2 linked regions of the Humidesulfovibrio mexicanus genome follow. The protein of the gene in region 2 interacts with the protein of the main gene of each other region in a pairwise test. Links are inferred from orthologs where the notes say so. Each region holds a gene or a part of one and is shown on either strand. Other genes may lie near its edges.

The links.
Region 1: the proteins of mrdA (region 2) and CHB73_RS02080 interact in binary tests that used the Escherichia coli proteins (3 or more experiments, as listed by UniProt). The link is inferred for Humidesulfovibrio mexicanus from one-to-one orthologs.

Annotation. Positions count from the first base shown.
Region 1 is NZ_FZOC01000001.1:443,914-451,560, reverse strand. The notes cover bases 2,014-5,025. They hold CHB73_RS02080 (penicillin-binding protein 1A), read right to left. Parts: upstream 4,688-5,025; coding sequence 2,339-4,687; downstream 2,014-2,338. Other genes in these bases: CHB73_RS02075 (hypothetical protein), read right to left, coding at 4,742-5,025; CHB73_RS16365 (hypothetical protein), read right to left, coding at 2,014-2,317. In the rest of the region: CHB73_RS02090 (AEC family transporter), read right to left, coding at 1-695; CHB73_RS02085 (PhzF family phenazine biosynthesis protein), read right to left, coding at 702-1,514; more of CHB73_RS16365, read right to left, coding at 1,628-2,013; more of CHB73_RS02075, read right to left, coding at 5,026-5,269; CHB73_RS02070 (KpsF/GutQ family sugar-phosphate isomerase), read right to left, coding at 5,266-6,282; purF (amidophosphoribosyltransferase), read right to left, coding at 6,315-7,647. UniProt on the Escherichia coli protein: Cell wall formation. Synthesis of cross-linked peptidoglycan from the lipid intermediates.
Region 2 is NZ_FZOC01000008.1:78,449-83,341, forward strand. The notes cover bases 1,894-4,893. They hold mrdA (penicillin-binding protein 2), read right to left. Parts: upstream 4,378-4,893; coding sequence 2,410-4,377; downstream 1,894-2,409. Other genes in these bases: rodA (rod shape-determining protein RodA), read right to left, coding at 1,894-2,413; CHB73_RS14610 (hypothetical protein), read right to left, coding at 4,361-4,828; mreC (rod shape-determining protein MreC), read right to left, coding at 4,833-4,893. Outside these bases: atpH (ATP synthase F1 subunit delta), read right to left, coding at 1-32; atpF (F0F1 ATP synthase subunit B), read right to left, coding at 29-574; CHB73_RS14595 (ATP synthase F0 subunit B), read right to left, coding at 633-1,055; more of rodA, read right to left, coding at 1,298-1,893. UniProt on the Escherichia coli protein: Catalyzes cross-linking of the peptidoglycan cell wall. Responsible for the determination of the rod shape of the cell. Is probably required for lateral peptidoglycan synthesis and maintenance of the correct diameter during lateral and centripetal growth.

The sequences.
Region 1 (7,647 bases), on a different replicon or contig from region 2:
AGCTTGTAGACCAGGGCCAGGGCCAGGGGCGCGGCTGTCCCGCGCGGGGGCTTGATGCAGAGGCCGAGGCCCACGGCCAGCAGGGACAGCGGCACCAGCGTCATGCCGATGTGCCGAACACCGGCAAGCAGCCAGTCCGGCAACGCCACGCCGCGCAGCGCCAGCCCCAGCAGCAGGGCCTGAAAGGGCGGAAAGGCCGCCACCCGCATGAGGGCCTGGCGCACACGTTCGCCCTTGCCCATGTTTTTGCGCCCCAGGGGCGAAAGGTGCGCGGCGAGCAGCACGCCTGGAAGGGCCAGCACCAGCGAGGTGCCGGGGCTGTCGCACAGGAAGGCGACATAGGTGAGTTCGTGGCCGTAGCACGCTTCGATCATAGGCAGGCCGATGAAAATGGCGTTGCTGATGCCCGCGGTGAGCATGAGACAGCCGAAGGTCTCCCGCGAGAGGCCCAGAGGACGCCGCAGGAGTCCGAAGAAGACCCCAGCACCGGCGAAGACCACCCAGGCCATGCTGGCCGGGAGCAGCATTTCGGCGGAAATGGGCATGGTGCGGGCGGCGCTGAAGCACACCGCCGGGGCTGAAAGCTGGATGACCACCCCGGCGACGCAGCGGTCCGCCCCCTGGGGCAGGCGGCCCAGGCGGCGCAGCACAACGCCCAGGGTCAGGCAGCACACGGCGACGAAAAAGCTGTCCATCGAGCCTTACCGCCCCAGCGCCACGATTTCGCCACGCAGGTAGAGGGCCGCGCGACCCGCAATGCGCACCCTGTCGCCAGCCAATTCGCACTCCAGCCGTCCCCCGCGTTTGGACGCCTGCCACGCGCGCAGGCGCGTCTTGCCCAGCCTGGCGGCCCAGAAGGGGGTGAGCAGGCTGTGCGCCGAGCCGGTCACCGGGTCCTCGGGCACGCCCACCTCCGGGCAGAACACGCGGGACACGAAGTCGTATGCTCCGCCTGTTTTGCCCGGCGCGCTGGCGATGTTGCACACGTAGGGCAGCTTGTGGAAGGCCGCGTGGTCCGGGGTGAGCCCGCGCACCACGTCCTCGTCCGCAAAGACGCAGAGCAGGTCGCGCCCTGCGTGGGCCTCAAGCGGGGTGGCCCCGAAGGCGCGGACCATCTCTTCCGTGACGGGCGTTGGGCTGGGCGGCCAGGAGGGGAAGTCGAGGGTCAGGACGCCGTTTTCGTTGGTGACCGCGAGCGGTCCGCTTTGCGAGCGGAACCGCACGCACGGGCCAGTGAAGCCGAGTTCGTTGAACGCCACCCAGGCCGAGGCCAACGTGGCGTGGCCGCACAGGTCGATCTCGAAGGTGGGGGTGAACCAGCGCAGGTGGTAGTCGGCCCCGCTTTCCGGCGGCAGGGGCACGAAAAAAGCCGTCTCGGAGAGGTTGTTCTCCTCGGCGATGGCGAGCAGGGTCTCGTCCGGCAGCCAGGCCGCAAGCGGCACCACTGCTGCCGGGTTTCCCGTGAACGGGCCTTCGGCGAAGGCGTCCACCTGGTAGAGGGGGTACCTAGGCATATTGCTTTCCTTTACCCCAGCGAATTTGGGAAAAATATTTCAGAATAATGAAGCAGTTTCAGTATGTTCTTTGTATGTAGAAGAGTGACGAAGTGTAACTGCTTTGAGGTGGGCTAAGAAGTTTTTGTCTTTTTCAAATTAGCCAATGTTTCTTCAACAGAGCCAATTGGTTTTCCCTCTTCATCGAGTGGGCGTGAGAGCAATTCCTGTGCGTATCGGATGAGCTGTCGCATATTCTCGTCCGTTCCTCGGATGTCTTGGGCACTTTGATGAATCTGCGTTTTGATAACGCTCTCGAAATTGCGACATTCTTTAAGGTAGGTGCGAGGGCGCTCTTGTTCTTCCAATAGTTCTTGGTACCTCTTGAACATGCTTTGGAGTTGCATCGCCGTCCGGTAGGCCAAGAGAAAGAAACCACAGTCAGATTTGTCGAGCTTCCCAATCGCTGGTCCGAGAGTGTAAAGCATAAGCGGTGGGCCAAATTCAGGGATGTAACCCCTTTGCGGGTGGTGCGGCGAATTGAAAGAGGAGTTAAGAATTTTTAGCCCCTCACCACCGTTGTAGATTTCTAAAAGATTAGTGAGCTCCATGTTAAGAGCTTCACGCGTATCCTTGACCTGTTGGATTTCCTTTAGCCTTGCCGCCCTTGCGTTAAGCTCCGCTGCTTTGTAAACGGATTTGAGAGCAAACCTGCCTGACAATAATCCGATAACAACCGTACTAAGAATACCCAGAATGCCAGTGAGCGCTGTTAGTGCGACAGCGTATTGTGTTAAGAAGTCTAGAATACACCGTATGTCCATGGTGATGCTCCCCAATCAATATTAGAAGCCAAGCTTCATAAGGTCCGCATCGCTGGCTGTGGAGTCTCCGGTTTCGGCGGCGCCGACATCGGTCTGCTCGGGCTGGGTTCCCTCCACAAAGGGCAGGAAGTAGCTCTCCGGCGCAGGCTGGCCCTTGGAGCCGATGGCTTGGCTGTTTTCCACCCGCGCCCACACGATGCCTTCAGGCGGCAGGAAGTCGTCGGGCGGGTAGCGGTCCTCCACGGCGCGGCGGTACTCAAGCCAGATGGGCAGGGCCGTGCGGCCGCCGGACCCCTCGCGGCCCATGCTTTGGAGCTGGTCGTAGCCCACGTACACCCCGGTCAAAAGATGCGGGGTGAAGCCGATGAACCAGGCGTCCTGCTCGTTGTTGGTGGTGCCGGTCTTTCCTGCCAGCGGTCGGCCCAGCACCTTGGCCGCGCCGCCGGTGCCCACGTTGATGACCTCCTTGAGCATGGAGGCCATGAGGAAGGCGTTTTGCGGGCTCACCGCCTCCACATATTCGGGCTCGCTCTTGTACAGGGTTTCACCCCAGGCGCTCGTGACGGAGAGCACCAGCCGCGGCTTCACGTAGGAGCCGTCGCGGGCGAAGGCCGTGTAGGCCTGGCAGAGGTTCGTCAGGGTGAGGGCCGAGGAGCCGAGCGCGATGGACAGGTTTTCGGGCAATTCGGATTCTATGCCCAGGGCGCGGGCGCGCTCGATGACCGTGCGCACGCCGATTTTTTGCGCCACCCGGATGGTGACCAGGTTGCGCGACTTGGCCAGCGCGGTGGAGAGCAGCGTGGGGCCGTAGAAGATGTTCTCGTAGTTTTCCGGACGCCAGACGGTGCCTGCTTCCGCGTTGGCGAAGACGATGGGCGCGTCCATGATGACGCTGGCCGGGGTGAGGCCGTTGTCCAGCGCCGCGGAGTACACGATGGGCTTGAAGGACGAGCCGGGCTGGCGCTTGGCCTGTGTGGCGCGGTTGAACTGGCTTTTCTCGAAGCTGAAGCCGCCCACCAGGGCCACCACTTCGCCGGTTTCGGGCAGCATGGACACCAGCGCGCCCTCGGGGCCAGGAGCCCGCTCCAGATTCAGCACGTAGTGTCGTCCGCCCTTGGCCTCGCGCACGGTGGCCCAGACCACGTCGCCCTTGTGGACGATGCGCGACGGATCGCCTGGAATCGGCGCGGCTTCGCCCTTGAGCCCCTTGACGCCGTTACGGCACCACATGGTGGTGCTGGCGGGAATTTCGCCCGTGTTCTGGCCGAAGCGCACCACTGCCTTGTCCTTGGCGCTCTCGGTCACCACCGCGCGCACCCAGGTTCCGGGCTTGATGCTTTCGTCCGTGCGCCCCTCGTCCAGGAAGCCCTGCACCTCTTGCGGCTTGAGCCTGCCAGCCGGGCCTTCCCAGCCCTTGCGCTTGGCCACGTCGCCCAGGCCTCGGCGCATGGCGTTGTCCGCGGCCTGCTGGTGCGCAATGACGCAGGCGGTCTCCACCGTGAGGCCGCCGGTGTACACTTCCTCCTCACCGTACTTTTCGATGAGGAAGCGGCGGACTTCTTCCAGGTAGTAGGCCCCGAGCTTCCAGGAGTTGTCCTCCATGCTCTTGTAGGCCAGCTTCTGCGCCAGGGCGTCGGTGTGCTGTTCACGGGTGATCCAGCCCTGGGAGAGCATCTGGTCAAGCACGTACTTCTGCCGGACCTTGGCCGCCTCGGGGTCGGAGTACGGGTTGTAGCGGCTGGGGGCCTGGGGCAACCCGGCCAGCACGGCCGCCTCGGCCAGGGTCAGGTCCTTCACGTGCTTGCCGAAGTATTCCCGGCTGGCGGCCTCCACCCCGTAGGCTTTGGAGCCAAGGTAGATCTGGTTCAGGTAGATGGTGAGGATTTCGTCCTTGGTGAGGTAGTTTTCCAGGCGATACGCCAGGATGGCTTCCTTGATCTTGCGTTCGAAGCTTTTTTCCGGGGAAAGCAGCAGGCGCTTGACCACCTGCTGGGTGATGGTGCTTCCCCCCTGGCGGATGCCGCCGGCCTTGAGGTTCATGAGCGAGGCGCGGAAGATGGCCCAGGGGTCGATGCCGTCATGCTTGTAGAAGCTGGAGTCCTCCGCCGCCAGAAAGGCCAGGGGCAGGTGTTCGGGCATGTCCTGCAGGCGCACCAGGAAACGCTTTTCCTTGTAGAAGTAGCCGAGCACGCGACCTTCGCGGGAGAGCACCGTGGTCACCAGAGGCGGCTTGTAGTCCGTGATGTTGCGGAAGCCGGGCAGGTCGTGGGAATAGTACCAGAAGGCCAAAGCCGCGCACAGGGCCGCTGCCACGGGCAGCGCCAATATGGCCAGGAACAGTTTTCGCTTGAAGCTGCGGCTCCACCTCATGGATGATGTCCTTTTTCTCGGCGTTGCGGTCTTCTTCGTGGTCTTTTTTGGCATTTACGCGTTCTCCGGCAAGGCCCAGGCCCTGCGCAGCCGCTGATAGAGGTCGAGTATGTCTGCGTTGGACAGGCCCAGGCTGGAAAGCAGCGCGGCCGTTCCTGCGGCTTCCTTCTGGGCCATGCACTGGGAAAATTGGAAATACAGCTGCCGTCCGTCGCGGATCCAAAAGGGGTACAGGCGGCAGTAGTAGGGCCGGGCGGAACGTGGCAGGCGGCAGCCCTGGCGCCCCAGCAGGGCGCAGGCCCCGGCCTTGGTCACGGCCAGCCGGTCATGGAAGCCGCTGGCCGGGAACAGCGCCCGGATGCGCCCCGCCTCGGCCCCGAACAGGCGGCAGAGGTTGTCCACAAAGGCCGAGGTGTTCGCCTGGCGGCAGAAGTGCCGCTCCCTGGCCCCGGCTTCTTCCATTGCGGCGCGCTCCTCGGCCGAGAGCGGGAAGCAGTATTCCTCCAGCCCGGGCTCCAGCGTGCAGCAGGTGCCGCTTTCGGCGGCGCAGCGCGCGCACACATGGTTTTGGGTGTCGGTCATGGCTCCTCTGCGGCGAAGCGCACGCGCCCCTTGCCCAGCAGATCGTGCAGGTGCACCAGTCCGGCCAGGCCGCCGCGCTCGTCGAGCACGGGCAGCACGGTTATCTGTCTGGCCTCCATGAGGTCCAGCACCTGGGCGGCGCTGGCATCGGCTGAAACGCTGCGCGGGTTTTGCGTCATCACTTCGGCCACGGGCCGGGCGGGGTCGAAGCCGCTTTTGCAGAGCATCCGGCGCACGTCGCCATCGGTGAGCACGCCCACAAGGCGGCCGTCCTCCTCGGTCAGGGCCGCAAGGCCGAATCCGCCCGCGTTCAGCGCGGCCAAGGCCTCGGAAAGGGGGGCCGTGTGGCTGGCGATGGGGAGCTGTTCCGTGTGCATGAGGCTGGCGATGTGCTGCGAAAGCCGCGCCCCCAGCGCCCCGCCGGGGTGCACGCGCTTGAAGTCCTTGCTGCCGAAGTCCTTGATGCGCATGAGGCACACGGCCAGGGCGTCGCCCACGGCCAGCGCGGCGGTGGTGCTTGCGGTTGGAGCCAGGCCCATGGGGCAGGCCTCGCGCGGCACGCGCACCTCGACGACCACGTCGCTGACGCGGGCCAGGGTCGAAGCGGCCCCGCCGGTCATGCCCACTATGGCCGCCCCCAGGCTCTTGAGGGCGGGCAGAAGCGTGTTCAGCTCGTCGGTTTCGCCGCTGTTGGAGAGCGCCAGCACCACGTCGCCCCGGCGGATCATGCCCAGGTCGCCGTGCGCGCCCTCCACAGGGTGGAGGAAGAAGGCCGGGGTGCCCGTGCTGGACAGGGTGGCCGCGATCTTGCGGCCCACAAGCCCGCTTTTGCCTATGCCCGTGACCACCACACGGCCCGAGCAACCAGCCAGAAGCGCCAGCGCTTCCTCGAAGCCACCGTTCAACTGGCCGCGCACCGCAGCCAAGCCCTCGATCTCGATGTCCAGCACCTCGCGGGCCAATGCCAGCCAGCCCCCCGGCGGGGGGGCGCCGTTCGTGTGGCGGGGATTCATCTCCGGCCTCCCTTGTCTGCTGCGGCCCCGGCCTAGCCGGTGACCTTGCTCTCGTTCTCCAGACACATCTTGCCCTGGTGGCAGCCTGTGGCGATGGGATAGTTGCCGTCGAAACAGGCCAGGCAGTGGGCGTCCTTCTCGTTCACGGAGTCGAGCAGGCCGGGGACGGACAGGTAGTGCAGGCTGTCCAGGCCGATGAAGCGGGCGATGTCCGGCACGGGGGTCGTGGCCGCGATGAGCTCGCCCTTGCTGGAGAAGTCGATGCCGTAGAAGCAGGGGAAGCGGATGGCCGGGCAGGACACGCGCATGTGGATCTCGCGCGCGCCCAGTTCGCGCAGCTTCTTGACGCGCGTGCGGATGGTGGTGCCGCGCACGATGGAATCCTCGACGATGAGGATGCGCTTGCCCTCGATCATGCTGCGCACGGGGTTCAGCTTCACGCGCACGCTGAAGTTGCGCATGTCCTGGCTGGGCTGGATGAAGGTGCGGCCCACATAGTGGTTGCGGATCATGGCCAGCTCCAGAGGCAGGCCAGAGGCCTGGGAGTAGCCAACGGCCGCGTAGTTGCCGGAATCCGGGAAGGGCATGACGAAGTCCGCGTCGACGGGCGCTTCCTTGGCCAGGGTCGCGCCCATGGTCTTTCTGCGCTCGTACACGCCTTCGTCGAAGACCATGGAGTCGGGCCGCGCGAAATAAATGAGCTCGAAGATGCACTGGCGTTTGGGGGCCTTTTCCAGCAGGCGCAGGCTGGAAAGCCGTCCGCCTTCAACCACGATCATCTCGCCGGGCTCCACCTGGCGGATGTATTCGGCCTCGATGAGGTCGAAGGCGCAGGTCTCGGAGGCGAAGACGTAGTTGTCGTTCAGCCGCCCGATGACCAGGGGGCGAACGCCGTGGGGGTCGCGCACGGCGATGAGCTTGTTGTTGGCGAGAATGAGCAGCGAGTAAGCGCCCCGAACCTTGGCGCAGGCCTTCTGGATGGCCTCTTCGATGGTGCCGCCGTTCAGGTACTTGGCGATCAGGTGCACGAAGACTTCCGTGTCCATGGTGGTCTGGAAGATGGACCCTTCGTTCTCCAGTTCGTGCCGAAGCTCCAGGGTGTTCACCAGATTGCCGTTGTGGCCCACGGCGATGTGCCAGTCCTTGAAGCGCACCAGAAAGGGCTGGGCGTTGCGGATGAGGGAGACGCCGGTGGTGGAGTAGCGGATGTGCCCCATGGCGATCTGGCCCTTGAGCTCCTTGCCCAGGTGCCGTTCGTTGAACACGTCGTGCACCAGGCCCATGCCCCGGTGCTCGCGGATGGCGGCGCCGTCCCAGGTGACGATGCCGGCAGACTCCTGCCCGCGGTGCTGCAGGGCGTAGAGT
Region 2 (4,893 bases):
GCGTACCTGCGCGCGACGATGTTCCCGCTCAATTGAGCACCACCTTTGTTAAGTATTCATCCACGAGGCGCTCATGATCCTTCTCGGTGAGCTTCTCGCGCACGATCTTTGTCGCCTGCTCGATGACCTGGTCGGCGATTTCGCCGCGCACCCGGTCAAAGGCCGCGCGCGCCTCGTTCTCGGCGCTGGTCACGGCCTGGGCCTTCATGGCCTCGGCGTCCTTGTGGGCCTTTTCGAGGATGGCGGCCTTGATGGCGTCGCCCTGGGTCTTGGCCTCGGCCAGGATGGCGGCCCGTTCCTGCTCCAGGTTGCGGATGCCCGTCTCCACGTCCTTGAGCTTCTTTTCGGCCTCGACCTTGCGCAGCTCAAGATCCTCAAGATCCTTCCTGATCTGCGTGCGGCGACCGCCGAAGAAGGCCGCGGCCTTGGCCCCGGCGAACTTGTAGAGCAGGAAGATGAAGATGACGAAGTTCAGGATGCGCCAGCCGAAGTTGGCCCAGGGCAGCCCGTGATCCTCGCCCGCTTCCCCGCCGCTGGCGTAGGCCAGCGCCGTGAACGCAAGAACGCCGATCAAGGTCAGTACTGTGTGCCGTGCAACTTTCAAGGTGTTCCCCCTCCTTCTGCCTGTGGGCTTAGGCCGCGCCAAGGATCTTGGCTGTGGCCTTCTGCGCGAATGTCTCCACGTCGGCGGAAAGGGCCTTCTTGGCGCCAGCCACCTGCGCGGCGATTTCGTCCTGGTTCGCCTTCATGGTCGCAGCCACTTCCTTGCCGGCCGCGGCCATGATCAGCTGTTCCTCTCCCGCGCCTTCTGCGCGCAGCTGCTTGCGCAGTTCAAGCCCCTGCTGACGCGCGGTGTCCAGGGCCTGCTGGTAGCTTTTCAGCTTTTCGTCGGCGCTGGAGTTGAAGTTTTCGATGCTGGCCGTCTGATCGGCCATGAGCGTGTTGCGCTCCTTGATCTTTTCCCGAATGGGACGGATCAGGAACACGTTCAGCCCCGCCACCGTGACCAGAAAATTGACCAGCTGAATCGCGAACGTTTTGTCGAGATCTATCATAGACGGCCCCCAGCGCTTTGGAATTGGGATTGTGAAATTTGGTCCAAAGTCAGAGGGGACTTACACTACCGCCTTGGCCCTGTCAAAGCCTTTTTTCTATTTTTCGGGTTCTTGAGCCCTTGCAATATGCCGAAATTGTAGGGGTATTGTGCAAGGCGCCGAATTTGCGGAACCGCAGCCCTGCTTTGTGAAATCTGTGCCATGCTCCGGGCGGGTGTGGCGGCCTGGCCGCGGGAAAGGGCTCAGGTTTGTTTGAAGAGATAGCGCCGCATGGACACGTTGAGCACGAGTCCGAGCAGGCAGAAGTTCACCACGGTGGCGCTGCCGCCGTAGCTGATGAAGGGCAGGGGCACGCCGACCACGGGCATGAGCCCCATGACCATGCCCATGTTGATGAGGATTTGCCAGAAGAAATAGAAGAACACCCCGGCGGCCAGGTAGCTGCCGTACGGGTCCTTGGCGTCGCGGGCCACCACGGCGAGCTGGTAGAGGAAAGCGCAAAAGACCGAGAGCAGCACGGTCATGCCGAAGAATCCCCACTCCTCCCCGAACACGGCCACGGCGAAGTCCGTGTGCTTTTCGGGCAGGAAGCGCAGCTGGCTTTGCGTGCCGCCCAGAAACCCCTTGCCGAACACTCTGCCCGAACCCACGGCGATTTCCGACTGCAGGATGTGGTACCCGGAGCCAAGCGGGTCGGTGGCGGGGTCGAGGAAGGCGAGGATGCGGCGCTTCTGGTAGTCCTTGAGCACGAACCAGAACAGCGGCATGACCAACGGAACCAGCACGCAGAGCGTGCGGAACAGCCACGGCTGCACGCCGCGGTACAGCACCAGACCGCCGAGCAGCAGCAGCACCAGCATTCCCGTGCCCAGGTCCGGCTGCTTGATGATGAGCAGGGCGGGGAGCAGGCCCAGTCCGAGGACCGAGGCGAGTTCCTTGAGATGCAAGCGCTCGGAGTCTTCGGAAAGCAGCCGCGCGCCCAGCAGCAGCATCGCGAACTTGGCCAGCTCGCTGGGCTGGAGGTTGAACAGGCCCAGATCGAGCCAGCGCCGCGCGCCAAGCACGGTCTTGCCCGCTATGGGCACGGCCAGCAGCAGCAGCAGCGTCACCGTATACAGCGGCCAAGCCGCGGCGTGCAGGCGGCGGTAGTCGAAGGCCATGAACACCGCCATGCCGAGCAGGCCCATGGCGCCCCAGATGAGCTGCTTCTGGTAGTAGTTCTCCACCTGAACCCCCACGTCAAGCCGCACTCCGCTCGCCGAATACAGGTTCAGCACGCCGATGGCGAACAGCGCGGCCATGAGGCCCGCCAGCTTCCAGTTCACATGGTAGAAGACCCGCCGGTCGATGGGGCTCACTGGGGGGCCTCCTGCTCGCTCGGCCCTGGCCGGAGGGGCTCCTGCGCCGGGCGGTCACCGCCAAAGCTTGGCGGCATGGGCTGCGGCGGCTCGGGGAACTGGGTCTCCACGGCCTCCAGCCTGGCGGCCGGGCTTTCGGCCGGACTTTCCGCGCCGGCGATGTCCTGCGGCGGCAGTTCGCGCTTGCCCAGGAACAGGGCGTTGAGCATGGCCTTGACCACCGGTCCCGCGCCCGAGGCGCCGTGCATTCCGTGCTCCACCATGGCCACCACCACGTAGCGCTTGCCGCCCTGTTCGCCGAATCCGGCCATCCAGGCGTGGTCGCGGTACTTGTAGGGCACGCTGTCGCCCATGCGCCGCAGCTCTTCCGTCAGGCGCACCACCTGCGCGCTGCCGGTCTTTGCGCCCACCACGACGCCCGGAGTGAGCACCCTGTGGCAGGTGCCGCGCGGATCCTCAACCGTGGCCACCATGGCCTGCTTCACCAGTTCGGCCTGCTGCGGGGTAAGGGGGATTTGGCCGGTGACGGTCGCGGGCTCGCCCTTTATGAGCGAGGGCTTGAGCAGTTTGCCGCCGTTGAGCACCGCGGCGATGTACCGGGCCACCTGCAGCGGCGAGGTGACGGTGTAGCCCTGGCCGATGGACATGTTCAAGTCTTCGCCCTTGGTCCAGCGCACCCCGAAGCGCTTGAGCTTCCACTCGCGGCTGGCGATGAGCCCGCCTTTTTCGTGCGGCAGGTCGATGCCGGTGGGCGAGCCGAAGCCGCAGGCCTTGGCGAATGCGCTCATGCGGTCCACGCCGAGCTTCATGCCCAGGCGGTAGAAATACACGTCGCAGCTTTCCACCAGGGCGCGGCGCATGTCCACGGTGCCGTGGCCGGAGTGTTTCCAGCAGCGGAACACGTGGCTGCCCAGGGCCACCTCGCCCGTACAGGTCACGGTGTCCTTGGGGTCAACAACGCCGTAGTGCAGTCCGGCGGCCGCGATGATCAGCTTGAACACCGATCCCGGCGGGTACACGCTTTGGGTGGCGCGGTTTTGCAACGGGTGCAGGGGATCGTCGCGCAGTTGGGCCCACTGGGCGCTGGAAAGCCCGTTGGTGAACATGTTGCTGTCGTAGCTGGGCTCGGAGACAAGGGCGTGCACCTCGCCGGAGTCGGGGTCCATGACGATGACCGCGCCGCTCTTGCCCTCCAGCATCTTGTGCCCCAACTGCTGCAGGCCCAGGTCGATGGACAGGAACACCTCCTCGCCGGCCTTGGGCTCGCCTTGCTGCTCCTCAGAGAGCCTGCGGCCCGTGACATCGACCTCGATGAGCCGCTTGCCCTTGGCCCCGCGCAGACGGGAGTCGAGCCGGTTCTCCAGCCCCTGCTTGCCCACGAAGTCGCCCAGGGAAAGCGTGGGGTCCGCCTGCATCTCGGACTCGTTGGCCTCGGAAACGTAGCCCAGGACGTGGGAAAGCAGGTGTCCGTAATTGTACTTGCGCCGCGTGCGGGAGAGGATTTCGAGCCCCGGCCAGCGCACGCTCATGCCCTCGATCTTGGCGATGGTCTCGAAATTCAGGTCCGGCACCAGCACCAGCGGCTCGAAGCTTTTCACCTTGGGCTTGTTGCGGGCGTAGATTTCCTGCAGGCGCTCCAGCGGAATGTCCGTGAGCTCGGACACCTTGGCCAGGGTTGCGGGAATGTCGTCGCAGTCCTCGCGCACCAGCCCCAGGGCGAAGGCGGGCTCGTTGACGGCGAGCAGTTCGCCGTTTCTGTCGCGCAGAAAGCCGCGCGGGGCGAAGAGGTATTCGATGCGCAGCTGGTTGTTGCGGCTTTTTTCCGTGAACACGGGCCCAAGGTGGATTTGCAGATACCAGAGGCGCACCAGGAACAGGCAGAACAGCCCCAGCACCAGGAACTGGAGCAGCGTGGCCCCGTGGCGGGGCATGTTCTGGCTGGAGCCGCTAAGCAGGTTCTTCATCGCGCTTCAGGCGTTCCGGAAACAGGTTGGACGCCGTGTACCACAGCGCCGGGTAGAGCGCCGTCTGCAGCAGACACTCAAGCAGCACCCGGTTCAGGGGGAAGGCGCGCAGCTCCAGCACGGCCATGAGGTAGAGGAGCAGGAAGTGCGCCGCGCCCAAGGCCAGGCCGATGAGCGCCTGGAACTGGAAGCTGTCCGGGTCGAGCAGCCAGCGGCCCAGGGTGAGCAGGGAGAACAGGGTGAAATACCATAGAATGCCATAGCCGAAGGCCAGCCCGCCCGCGCCCTCCTGAATGGCCATCCAGACGATGGCCAGGATCACGGTGACGGCGGGCCGTTGCCAGCGCAGGCTTATGGCCATGCCCGGAGCGAAAAAGTCCACCCCTGGGACCAGCGCCTGTCCCCATATGCCGCAGACGGTAAAAAGCGTCCACCACAGCGCGGCGAGCATGGGGCTACTCCCAAAGGGCGCGGGTGTCTTCCGGCTGCGCCGCGCGCTTGAGCAGCAACACCTCT